DNA from 3 places in the Agarivorans aestuarii genome. Region 2 is predicted to be linked to each of the others. Evidence: predicted binding sites of a transcription regulator. Region 2 holds the regulator's gene; each other region holds the start of a gene.
What was found. Region 2 encodes ArgR, which controls arginine synthesis, uptake and breakdown. Its sites were predicted from a motif close to ANTGAATANNTATTCANT; they were not measured.
Positions count from the first base shown of each region.

Region 1 (3,282 bases), 1.8 Mb from region 2:
TTCGCTTCCCTCACTTACTTGTTCTACTTTAATCCGCGCAGCGGCTTGTTGGTTGGTGGCTGCAGTTACTAGCAGCGCCAACAGGGGAATTAAAAACATTACTGCAAAGCGTAACTCAAATGACACGCCAGCTTCTGTTAATGCAGCTAAACCAATACCAGCAAGCAACGAGCCCACAATAGCAACTTGATTGAGCAAAGTAAGCTTGGAGGCTTCCTCTTCTGCTTCATAACCCCCGGAGACGATAAACGCCGGGTTAATCATCAGAAGGGAAGCGGAACCCAAACCTAAAAACACAGCCGCCAACAAATGCAGCATAAAACTGGCACCTGATAGCGCAAACACTAGGGCAGAAATAGCAATAGCCGCTAAACCAATTAACTGCGCAGCGCGGTGAGCGCGATATTTATCGGCAAGCCCGCCCAGCACGGGTGCCAGCAAACCCGACAAACCCAAAATACCCATAGCAATACCCACTTGAGTTGGGCTGCCGGTTTTATCAAGAATAAAAGTAGGAATTAGAATAGGGATAAATACCAACTGGATAATGCCGTAGCATAAGTGCGCGGTATACCAAGCCTCTAAACCCCAACGTGGCTTATTCATAACGTACTCCTAAAACACAAAAGCAAAAGGCGACATTGCTGTCGCCCATTTATTACAGGCTGGCTTTGCCAAAGGCTTGTGGCCATTGTGTTTTGCGTTTTTCACCATTACGTTTTGCGGTGCAGTCTGCTAACCAGCAAAGTAGTTTCCAGCTAATGCCTGCAGCAATGTAACCATCGCGCTTAGACATATCGTGTTGTGGGGTATATTCCACCACATCGGCACCTACTAAGTTAATGTTGCCATGTTTACGTAAGTAACGAATGATGTCCCATACTTGGCGCGATTTAAGACCAAAAGGTTCAATGGCTGAGTTAGAAGCATTGTCGGTTGCATCTAGTGCATCCAAATCAAAGCTAAAGTAACAGGGGCCGTCTCCCACTCGCTTCAAAATGCGCTCTGCTATCTCGGTTGTGCCCAAGTCAAACACATCGTCTGAGCTGTATGTTTCTACACCAAAGTTTTTAGCGTGTCCGCCCACTAGCGCTGTCATACGGCCACGAATACCCATAGTAATCATGCGCTCGGGATCTAAGTTCCCCTCGGCAAAGTTACGAGTAAACTGGTTGCCCGAGTGGTAGGGGTATTCAAAATCAGCGAAGGTAACTAAGTCATAGTGCGCATCAAAGTGAATCAAACTTAATGGGCCAAACTTTTTTCCCAAAGCCGCAATAGGTGCGTAGCTGGTGGTATGGTCGCCGCCCCAAGTAAACGTTACGCAATCGTCTTCTAGTACAATTTTCTCGTACTCATCAACAATTTTTTGCACTTCGTCTTTCATATCAAACTGGCCGTAGGTATCAATGTTCCCGTAATCAATAATGCGTGCATTATCAAAGGGAATATCCCAGCCACCCGTTGGGCTTGGCTCAATAGTACCCATGGCATTTTTAGACAATTCACGTAAGGCTTTTGGCCCATATTTATGCGAGCTATTCATAGGCGCCGCTTTTTCTAAAGGCTGACCCACCACCACAATATCGGCATTTTTAGTATCGCGAGAGAACGGCGCCATAAATGCACCCAAGTATTCTTTGTTTAGGTTACCTACCACCTCAAGGCCTACACCGCCCATCTCACTAATGCGCACTAAGTGCTCCATTACTTCTTGGTCAATGCCATCAATGCTTTGCGAGTTAAGCCACAAGTCTTGGTACTTTGCTAAACGCTCTGCAGGAATTGGCGGATGTTTTTTAAAAGTAGATGTAGTCATTGTTTTAGTCTCCGGTTTAAATCAGCAGCTAAGCCTTTAACTTAGCGCTGTTTGTTTTGACGGAGCCATTGTGAATTTTTGGGCAATCACAAAGAAGTAAGTTACTGGAGTAACTCGGTGACAGGAGGTAACAATGCTTCGAGTTGGCAATTAAAGGAGATGAACTAATAATTAGAAAGAAAACTAGGAAGTTTTCTAAGCTATTCTCTGTCTAGATAGATAGTTAGGAATTAGCTACGCATATAGATAGACACCGTAAAGCTAAATTATGCTAAACAAATACTAGTTAAATTCAGAAGGAAAAAGTTTGAGAAATCTTATTACATTAGCGGCTTATAAGATTGGGTGGCAACCCTACCAGCCACATCCCGGCACTCGAGTCGTCTGCTGCGGTTGCTCCCTTCCGGGCCTGGCCGAGTTCACAGAGTATCAATGCGGGAGGACCAATAGGGCCACCATAGATGAGCTTCCGAAGAAGCGAGGCTATTCTCGCTTAAGCCTTGTTGTTTTGCAAACGCTAAAAGCGCTTTTTAGCCCAGCAAAGCGTTTGTTTGCTCAAGTTTTAATCCTTCTTAGTTTAATATCTTCGCCACTGGCCTTAGCAGAAGCTTTTGATCACGCGCAGTGGGATGGATTGCTAAAAGAATACGTACATTGGCCGGTGGCTAATCAGGAAAGTCGCGTAGACTATGCCAACTTTGATCGACAAGAATTGCAGGCTTATTCAGACAAATTGGCAAGCATTACGCAAAGTGAATTTGATATTTGGTCTGATAACGAGCAACTGGCATTTCTAATTAATGCCTACAATGCTTATACCGTGCAGTACATTCTTAGCGCCTACCCTAATATTACTTCTATTCGCGATTTAGGTAACTTGTTTCAATCCCCTTGGAAGAAAAAACGCTTTATGTTGTTTGGCGAAAAAGTCAGCCTTGATCATATCGAACACGATTTAATTCGCCCGGGTTACAATAATCCACACATTCATGCCGCGGTAGTGTGTGCTGCTATTAGCTGTCCTCCTCTGCAGAGTGTGGCATTTACTGGCGAAGCCGTTGAGCAACAACTCACCCAAGCGTTTAGAGAGTTTTTACATAGCAACAAAAATTATTATGACGACGAAAATGAACGGCTTTACCTCTCTTCAATCTTCAAATGGTACAAAGGTGACTTTGAAGGTGGCCTTAATAACTACTTAAGCCAGTATGCGGCAGATTTACGCGTAAGCCCTGAGCAAGTTAAAAAGGCTAAAATATCTTACCTAGATTACGATTGGTCGTTAAACGACTATCGCTAATGACAGTGAATTGAAGATACAAAAAAGCCCGCTATTGCGGGCTTTTTTAGTTTGCTAAGTGCTTAGAACAAGCATTTAGACAACTCGTATAACTCTTCGTTGAATGGGCGTTTCATGTTTTCAATACAATCGATGATGTCGTGATGAACCATCTTGTTGTTTT
Region 1 covers NZ_AP023033.1:2,601,426-2,604,707, forward strand. The annotation lists gene K5609_RS12100 (MFS transporter) at 1-606, opposite strand, end outside; gene K5609_RS12105 (arginase family protein) at 659-1,819, opposite strand; RNA gene ffs (signal recognition particle sRNA small type) at 2,172-2,268, opposite strand; gene K5609_RS12115 (DUF547 domain-containing protein) at 2,367-3,119, shown strand; gene pfkA (6-phosphofructokinase) at 3,182-3,282, opposite strand, start outside.
Region 1: K5609_RS12105 (arginase family protein) is a predicted target of ArgR. The motif match lies at 1,889-1,906, and genes of this name have one in related genera.

Region 2 (3,282 bases):
TCGTTACGCTTTATTGCCTTAAGCTATCGTACGCTCGATGCAAGCCTTACAAAAATCACTCCAGAAATGGATGATGCTTCACGTATTCTTGGCAGCCGATCGGGGAAAACCCTTTGGCGTATTCATTTGCCATTAATTCGGCCAAGCGTGCTTACCGCAATGTTATTGGTATTTGTTGATACCATGAAAGAGCTGCCTATTACCCTGATTCTAAGGCCATTTAATTTTGATACCTTATCAACCCAAGTTTGGGATTTAGCCTCTTTAGAACAGCTTGAGCAAAGCGCTTTGGCTGCATTAACTATATTACTGGCGGGCATTATCCCGGTTATTATTATGAGTCGAAATATCGGTTCTTCTGAACGTCGCCCACAAGGACAATAAACCTGCAATGAGTATTGTTTTACGCAAAGTTAATCATTTTTACGGCGAACAACAGGCATTAAAAGATGTCAGCATTGAAGTGAGCGACAATCAAATTGTGGCGTTGCTAGGGCCATCGGGCTGCGGTAAAACCACACTGTTGCGCCTTATCGCTGGATTAGAGCGACTGCAAAGTGGCGAACTGTATTTGCAAGACAGCTTGGTGGCTGCGCCCCAGCAAGCGATTCATTTAGCGCCAGAGCAACGCGCTATTGGCATGATGTTCCAAGACTATGCCTTGTTCCCCCATATGAGTGTGCGTAAAAATATTGAGTATGGTTTACGTAAACAACAAGATCTTGCTACGCGACGTCGCTGGGTTGAAGAAAGCTTAGATAATATGGGTATGCAAGGTTTGTTAGAACGCTTTCCTCACACTTTATCGGGCGGCCAGCAGCAACGTGTTGCATTGCTTCGTGCTTTAGCGCCAGAGCCTAGCACTTTGCTGCTAGATGAACCTTTCTCTGCACTTGATGAGCATCTTCGTCAGCAGGTTCGAGAAGAAACTCTAGATGTGCTTAAGAAAACCAATACTCCTGCAGTAATGGTGACTCATGACCCATTAGAAGCAATGTTTATTGCCGACAAAATTGTGGTGATGGAAAAGGGTGAAATTGTGCAAAACGCCAGCCCTCAAGAGATTTACAATAACCCTAAAAACGCCTTTGTTGCGGCTCTATTTGGGCCAAGTAATCGTTTCGAAACGGATGTTGAAGACAATAAAGTTCACACGCCCTTAGGCCACTTTTCTGCGAATGGTGTGGATAACCAGCAAAGGGCTGAGATAATTGTGCGCGCTAAAGACATCGTTGTGCATCAGCTAGAAAACAAAGAGTACATCGAAGCAAGCGTGATATCGGTGCACGCTATGGGTAACGAAACTCACTTTAGATTACAACTAAGCAATATGCCTGAGCGTGTTATCCATGCGCGAATGCGCGATTATTGGCAGGCGAGTGCTGGCACCAAGGTATGGCTGTCGGTGAATGGTGATGCTGCATTTGTCTTCCCTAAAGCCTCGCTTTAGGGAGTTATAAAGGCAGGGCTTAGTTAGCCTACTTCGAAGAGTTCTTTCACTGATTGAAAGACATCTGCGATAGCTACTTGGCGAGTAGGGGTGATGAAGATGGTATCGTCTCCTGCAATCGTGCCAAGAATACCTTCTGCCTTACCTAATGAATCTAACAAACGCGCGATTAGTTGAGCGGCGCCGGGGCTGGTGTGGATTACGATGAGAGCGTCATTGAAATCCATTTCTAATACTAAGATCTTTAGTTGGCTAGAAACGGTTGGCACCCCTAATTCTGCTGGTAAGCAGTAAACCATTTCCATTTTTGCGTTGCGGGTACGCACTGCACCAAACTTACTTAGCATGCGTGACACTTTCGATTGATTAATGTTTTCGAAACCTTGCTCTTGCAGGGCGGTCACTATTTCGGCTTGCGAGCCAAATCGTTCCTCTTTTAACAGTGATTTAAAGGCTTTTATTAACTGTTCTTGTTTATCGCTATATTTCATCGGTGATCCGAGCTTATAAATCCGCTGCCATTGTCGCCAACTTTTTACTCTAATTCAACTTTATTCTAGTTTTATGCATATAAATGCATACTCCAACACAGAATTATTATTGCATTTAATAACAATTAGTTGTGAGCCTTTGCTAAGCTGAATTATGATAGCCCCATCCGACTCGATGAGTAGTTGATTATGTGGATTAAACTTTTCATTCTTCTTCCCGTTTTAATCTTTGGCTCAGCCCTTGCTGATGAAAAGCCTTTACGAATTGTTACCGAAGCTTCTTACCCGCCTTTTGAAGCCTTTGACGAGCAAAAGCAACTGGTAGGTTTTGACATTGAGCTAGCCAAAGCCATATGCCTACAAATAAATAGAGAGTGCGAGTTTTATCACCAGCCCTTTGATAGCCTGCTCACCAGTGTGGCGGCAGGGCATTACAACTTAGCCATTTCTGCCCTCGATATCACCGAGCAGCGCAAACAGTTGGTTAACTTTAGTGATGCTTATTTTGACAACATGGCGGTGTATATTACCGGCTCGAAGCAAGAGATCGCCGATAGCGCTGTGGTGGCTGTACAAAGTGGGTCTAGCTTTATGCGCTTTTTGCGTGAGCAACGACCTGACATTTTGTCGATTGCCTACCCAAGTTACCAGTTAGCTTTAAACGATTTAGAGCAAAGTAAAATAGATGCGGTGTTTTTGGATGCAGCAGCCGCTCATTATTGGTTAGCCAATCACCCCAACTTCGTTACTCAAGCTGATAAAAGCTATCCTGCCAGTGGTTTAGGGATGGCTGTTTCCAAGCAAGACGAAGACCTGCTGAATCAAATCAACCATGCGCTTAAAGTGTTAAAAAATAATGGCACTTACCAAACAATATATCAATCCTTTTTTAACTGACAAACACTGTTAGACCAAGGTCTTAAGCCATATTGTTAAAGTGTGATTGAGGCAGCTTTTTTCTGTTTTAAACTTGCTTTAAAAATGTTGCTAAATTGTATTTTGAGGCGGATTCCGTTATCTTGTCAGCTGTCTCTATAGACATCCCCTCTACAACTACAAAAAAGCATGGAGAAGTTTGATGAAAGTTGCCGTATTAGGTGCTGCAGGCGGAATTGGCCAAGCCCTTTCATTACTATTAAAAACTCAGTTACCCGCTGGTTCTGAACTTTCGCTTTACGACATCGCCCCAGTAACACCAGGTGTTGCAGTAGATTTGAGCCACATCCCTACACAAGTGGCCATTAAAGGATTTGCGGGCGAAGACCCAAGCCCGGCCCTAGAAGGTGCCGACATTGTTCTTATTTCTGCAGGTGTGGCGCGTAAGCCTGGTATGGATCGTTC
Region 2 covers NZ_AP023033.1:827,270-830,551, forward strand. The annotation lists gene K5609_RS03885 (ABC transporter permease) at 1-384, shown strand, start outside; gene K5609_RS03890 (ABC transporter ATP-binding protein) at 392-1,450, shown strand; gene argR (transcriptional regulator ArgR) at 1,474-1,941, opposite strand; gene K5609_RS03900 (transporter substrate-binding domain-containing protein) at 2,131-2,838, shown strand; gene mdh (malate dehydrogenase) at 3,020-3,282, shown strand, end outside.

Region 3 (3,282 bases), 1.4 Mb from region 2:
TTTAATTTTAGCGGCCAGCTCAAGCAGCCCTAAAATTTGTTCTTGAGTTAGGTCCTGCAAGCTTAACAGGTGTTTAAAATCACTCATCATCTTTCCTTAAACGGTAACTTGAGTCCCTACCGACTCACCTTTATATGTTTGTCCAGCTAACAAGCTGGCGAGTTTCGCAGGATCTTTCCATGACGCTAGCGAAACCGGTGTTTGCAAAAATTCGGCAGCCTCTAAAGCTGCTTTAACTTTTACCGTCATGCCATCGGTAATCACACCATCGGCAATCAATTTATCAGCCAGTGCGCTATTTAGCTCAGCCACCAGCTGTTTATCTTGGTCGAGTACGCCAGCCACATCGGATAATAACACCAATTGGCCCTGCAGCAATTTACACACCGCTAACGCAGCTTGGTCGGCATTCACATTGTAAAGTTCGCCGTCTTCGCCAATACCAATTGAGCTCATTACCGGCACGTGGCCCAGCTCAATAAGGCTATTTAGTAAAGCGGGGTTGCCTAAAGATGCCTCGCCTACATGGCCTAAACGTGCATCCATTTGGCTTACTTTACAAGAGCCTGCATCACTTAAACACAAGCCCACAGCCGACAAACCTGCTTTTAGCGCTTGCGCTAACAACAACTTATTGCTGGTACCCGCTAAGGCACCTACCACATAAGAAATCTGCTCTTTAGGTGTTATGCGCAAGCCGTCTAACTTTTCTGATACAAAGCCGGTTTTAGCTAATACATCTTCTACAACTACGCCACCGCCATGCACTAATACAATAGGTTGCTTAACTTGTCGCAAGGCAGCAAATAAATTGTCTAAGGCCAGGCTGTTATTTAAAACGGCGCCGCCTAACTTAATCACTAATGGTTTCATTGCCTGCTCCTAAACCAGCGACTCGGTAAGGGCAAAGCCATTACGAATATTCAAACACTGGATAGCTTGGCTAGCAGCACCTTTTAATAGGTTATCTTCAGCCGACACCACAATTAAGTCTTCACCTTGTTGTTGCCAAGCCACATCAATAAACGGTGTGTTTTCTACTTTGGCAATAGAAGGCCACTCACCTTCCAATATGCGCACAATGTTTTGGCCTGCATACGCTTGCTGATAAGCCGCATTTACTTGCTCTTCAGTGGTGCCTGCTTTTAGCACCACATTAATGGTGGCTAAAATACCGCGTTTAAAGTTACCCAAATGTGGAGTGAAGATCACTGGGTGACCTAAGTGGGCAGCAATTTCTGGTTGGTGGCGGTGATTAAACACTCCATAAGGCGCTAAGCTTACTTCGCAGAATGAGCTAGTTAACGAGGCTTTGCGCCCTGCACCACTAACGCCACTAGTAGCATTAATTACCGCTTTGTTGCTTGGCTCAATCAACCCAGCTTCTACTAATGGCTTAAGCGCGGTTAATGATGCAGTTGGATAACAACCCGCTACAGCAACTAAATCCGTTTGCTTAATTTTCTCGGCATTCCATTCAGCTAAACCGTATACTGCTTTTTCTAATAACTCGGGGAATTGGTGAGTAAAACCGTAGAATTTTTCGTAAAACTCTGCGCTTTGAACACGGAAGGCGCCAGACAAATCGAAGACCTGACAACCTGCATTTAAAAATGCTTCGGCTAAATCATGGCTTACTTCGTGTGCAGTGGCTAACAAAACTATATCAATATCAGCAAAGTTTTTGGCGATATCAGCCACAATTAACGGTTGTACAGGAGCGTCAACCACACCGCGTAATTTGCCGTGCAGAGTAGATAGCGCCTTGCCTGCGTCTACACTTCGCTCTGAAACATACAACCCAGCAAGTTCTAAATTTGAATGGCGACTTACATAGCCTGCCAACTCCGCTCCGGTGTATCCACTTGCACCAACAATCGCTGCCTTTAACATCGTTTCTTGTTCCCTTGAAATCTTATGGCATAGTGTTATTTATTGAGCTGCATTTTACTGACCAAATGAACAAAATGTCACCCTTGTCAGCTCAAAAAAAACTAGCTGTCTTTAATATAAACGGAGAATACCACAGGCAATTCTTTATGCAATAAAAATGAATTTTTATTTATTGTTAAATTTACGCGCATAGGTTAAAAAGTAAGCCAAACAAAGTTGCCCTTATTAAAATATGAGTAACAATCTATAAATAGCCGCTTGATCCTAAGCAAAGGAAACAGCGTTATTTGTAATTTAATTACAGGTATTTTGACTATATGCTCGGTCTTAGGTATGTTTTTGCCCTAGGACTAGGGTGATTTAGTAAAAAAATTTCAATAATCGCTAGCAAACGCAAACAGTGAAGGAAAGACAATGAGCCAGAATATGCCTCAGGAGATTAACGCCTCGTTACGAGGAAATGTGGGTCTACTCGGACAACTACTTGGTAACACGATCAAGAGCCACATGGGAGAAGCGTTTCTAGAGAAAGTAGAAACCATACGTCAGCTAGCTAAAGCCTCACGTAACAATGATGATGAGGCGCGCGAGCAGTTATTGGAACTATTGCGTAACCTAAGTGATGATGAGCTATTGCCGGTAACCCGCGCCTTTAGCCAATTCCTAAATTTGGCCAATATCGCCGAGCAATTCCACACCATTTCACGTAACTGCGAAGGCAGTACCTGCGCACAAGATCCTATCGACCAAGTTTTCAACAAGCTAAGGCAAGAAAACTTAAGTGAAGCAGAGATCCACCATGCTGTAGCACAACTCAATATTGAGTTGGTTCTTACTGCCCACCCAACAGAGGTGACTCGCCGTACCCTTATCAATAAACACGTTAGCATTAATAACTGTTTAGATTGGCTAGAGTTAGACTTGCCAGACCAAGAGCGCAGCCAATTACTTGGCCGCCTAGAGCAGCTAGTTAACCAAGCTTGGCACACCGATGAAATTCGCCAGCAGCGGCCTACTCCGGTAGATGAAGCTAAATGGGGTTTTGCGGTAATTGAAAACTCGCTATGGCAAGCCGTGCCAGACTTTGTTCGCCAGCTAGACAAAAAGCTAGGCCAGCATTTTGATATGCGTATGGCATTAGATGCTGCGCCAGTGGTATTTTCTTCATGGATGGGCGGTGACCGCGACGGCAACCCATTTGTAACCTCTAAGGTAACCGAAGAAGTATTACTATCAAGCCGCTGGGTGGCGGCAGATCTTTACCTCAAAGAAATCCAAACCTTAGTTAGCGAACTTTCGATGAGCGATGCTAACGAAGCGCTACTTGAGCAAACGGGTGACCAAAACGAACCTTACCGTGCCTTATTAAAAGTATTGCGCAGCGAGCTA
Region 3 covers NZ_AP023033.1:4,075,816-4,079,097, forward strand. The annotation lists gene K5609_RS18905 (ornithine carbamoyltransferase) at 1-87, opposite strand, end outside; gene argB (acetylglutamate kinase) at 97-873, opposite strand; gene argC (N-acetyl-gamma-glutamyl-phosphate reductase) at 883-1,893, opposite strand; gene ppc (phosphoenolpyruvate carboxylase) at 2,308-3,282, shown strand, end outside.
Region 3: argC (N-acetyl-gamma-glutamyl-phosphate reductase) is a predicted target of ArgR. The motif match lies at 2,050-2,067, and genes of this name have one in related genera.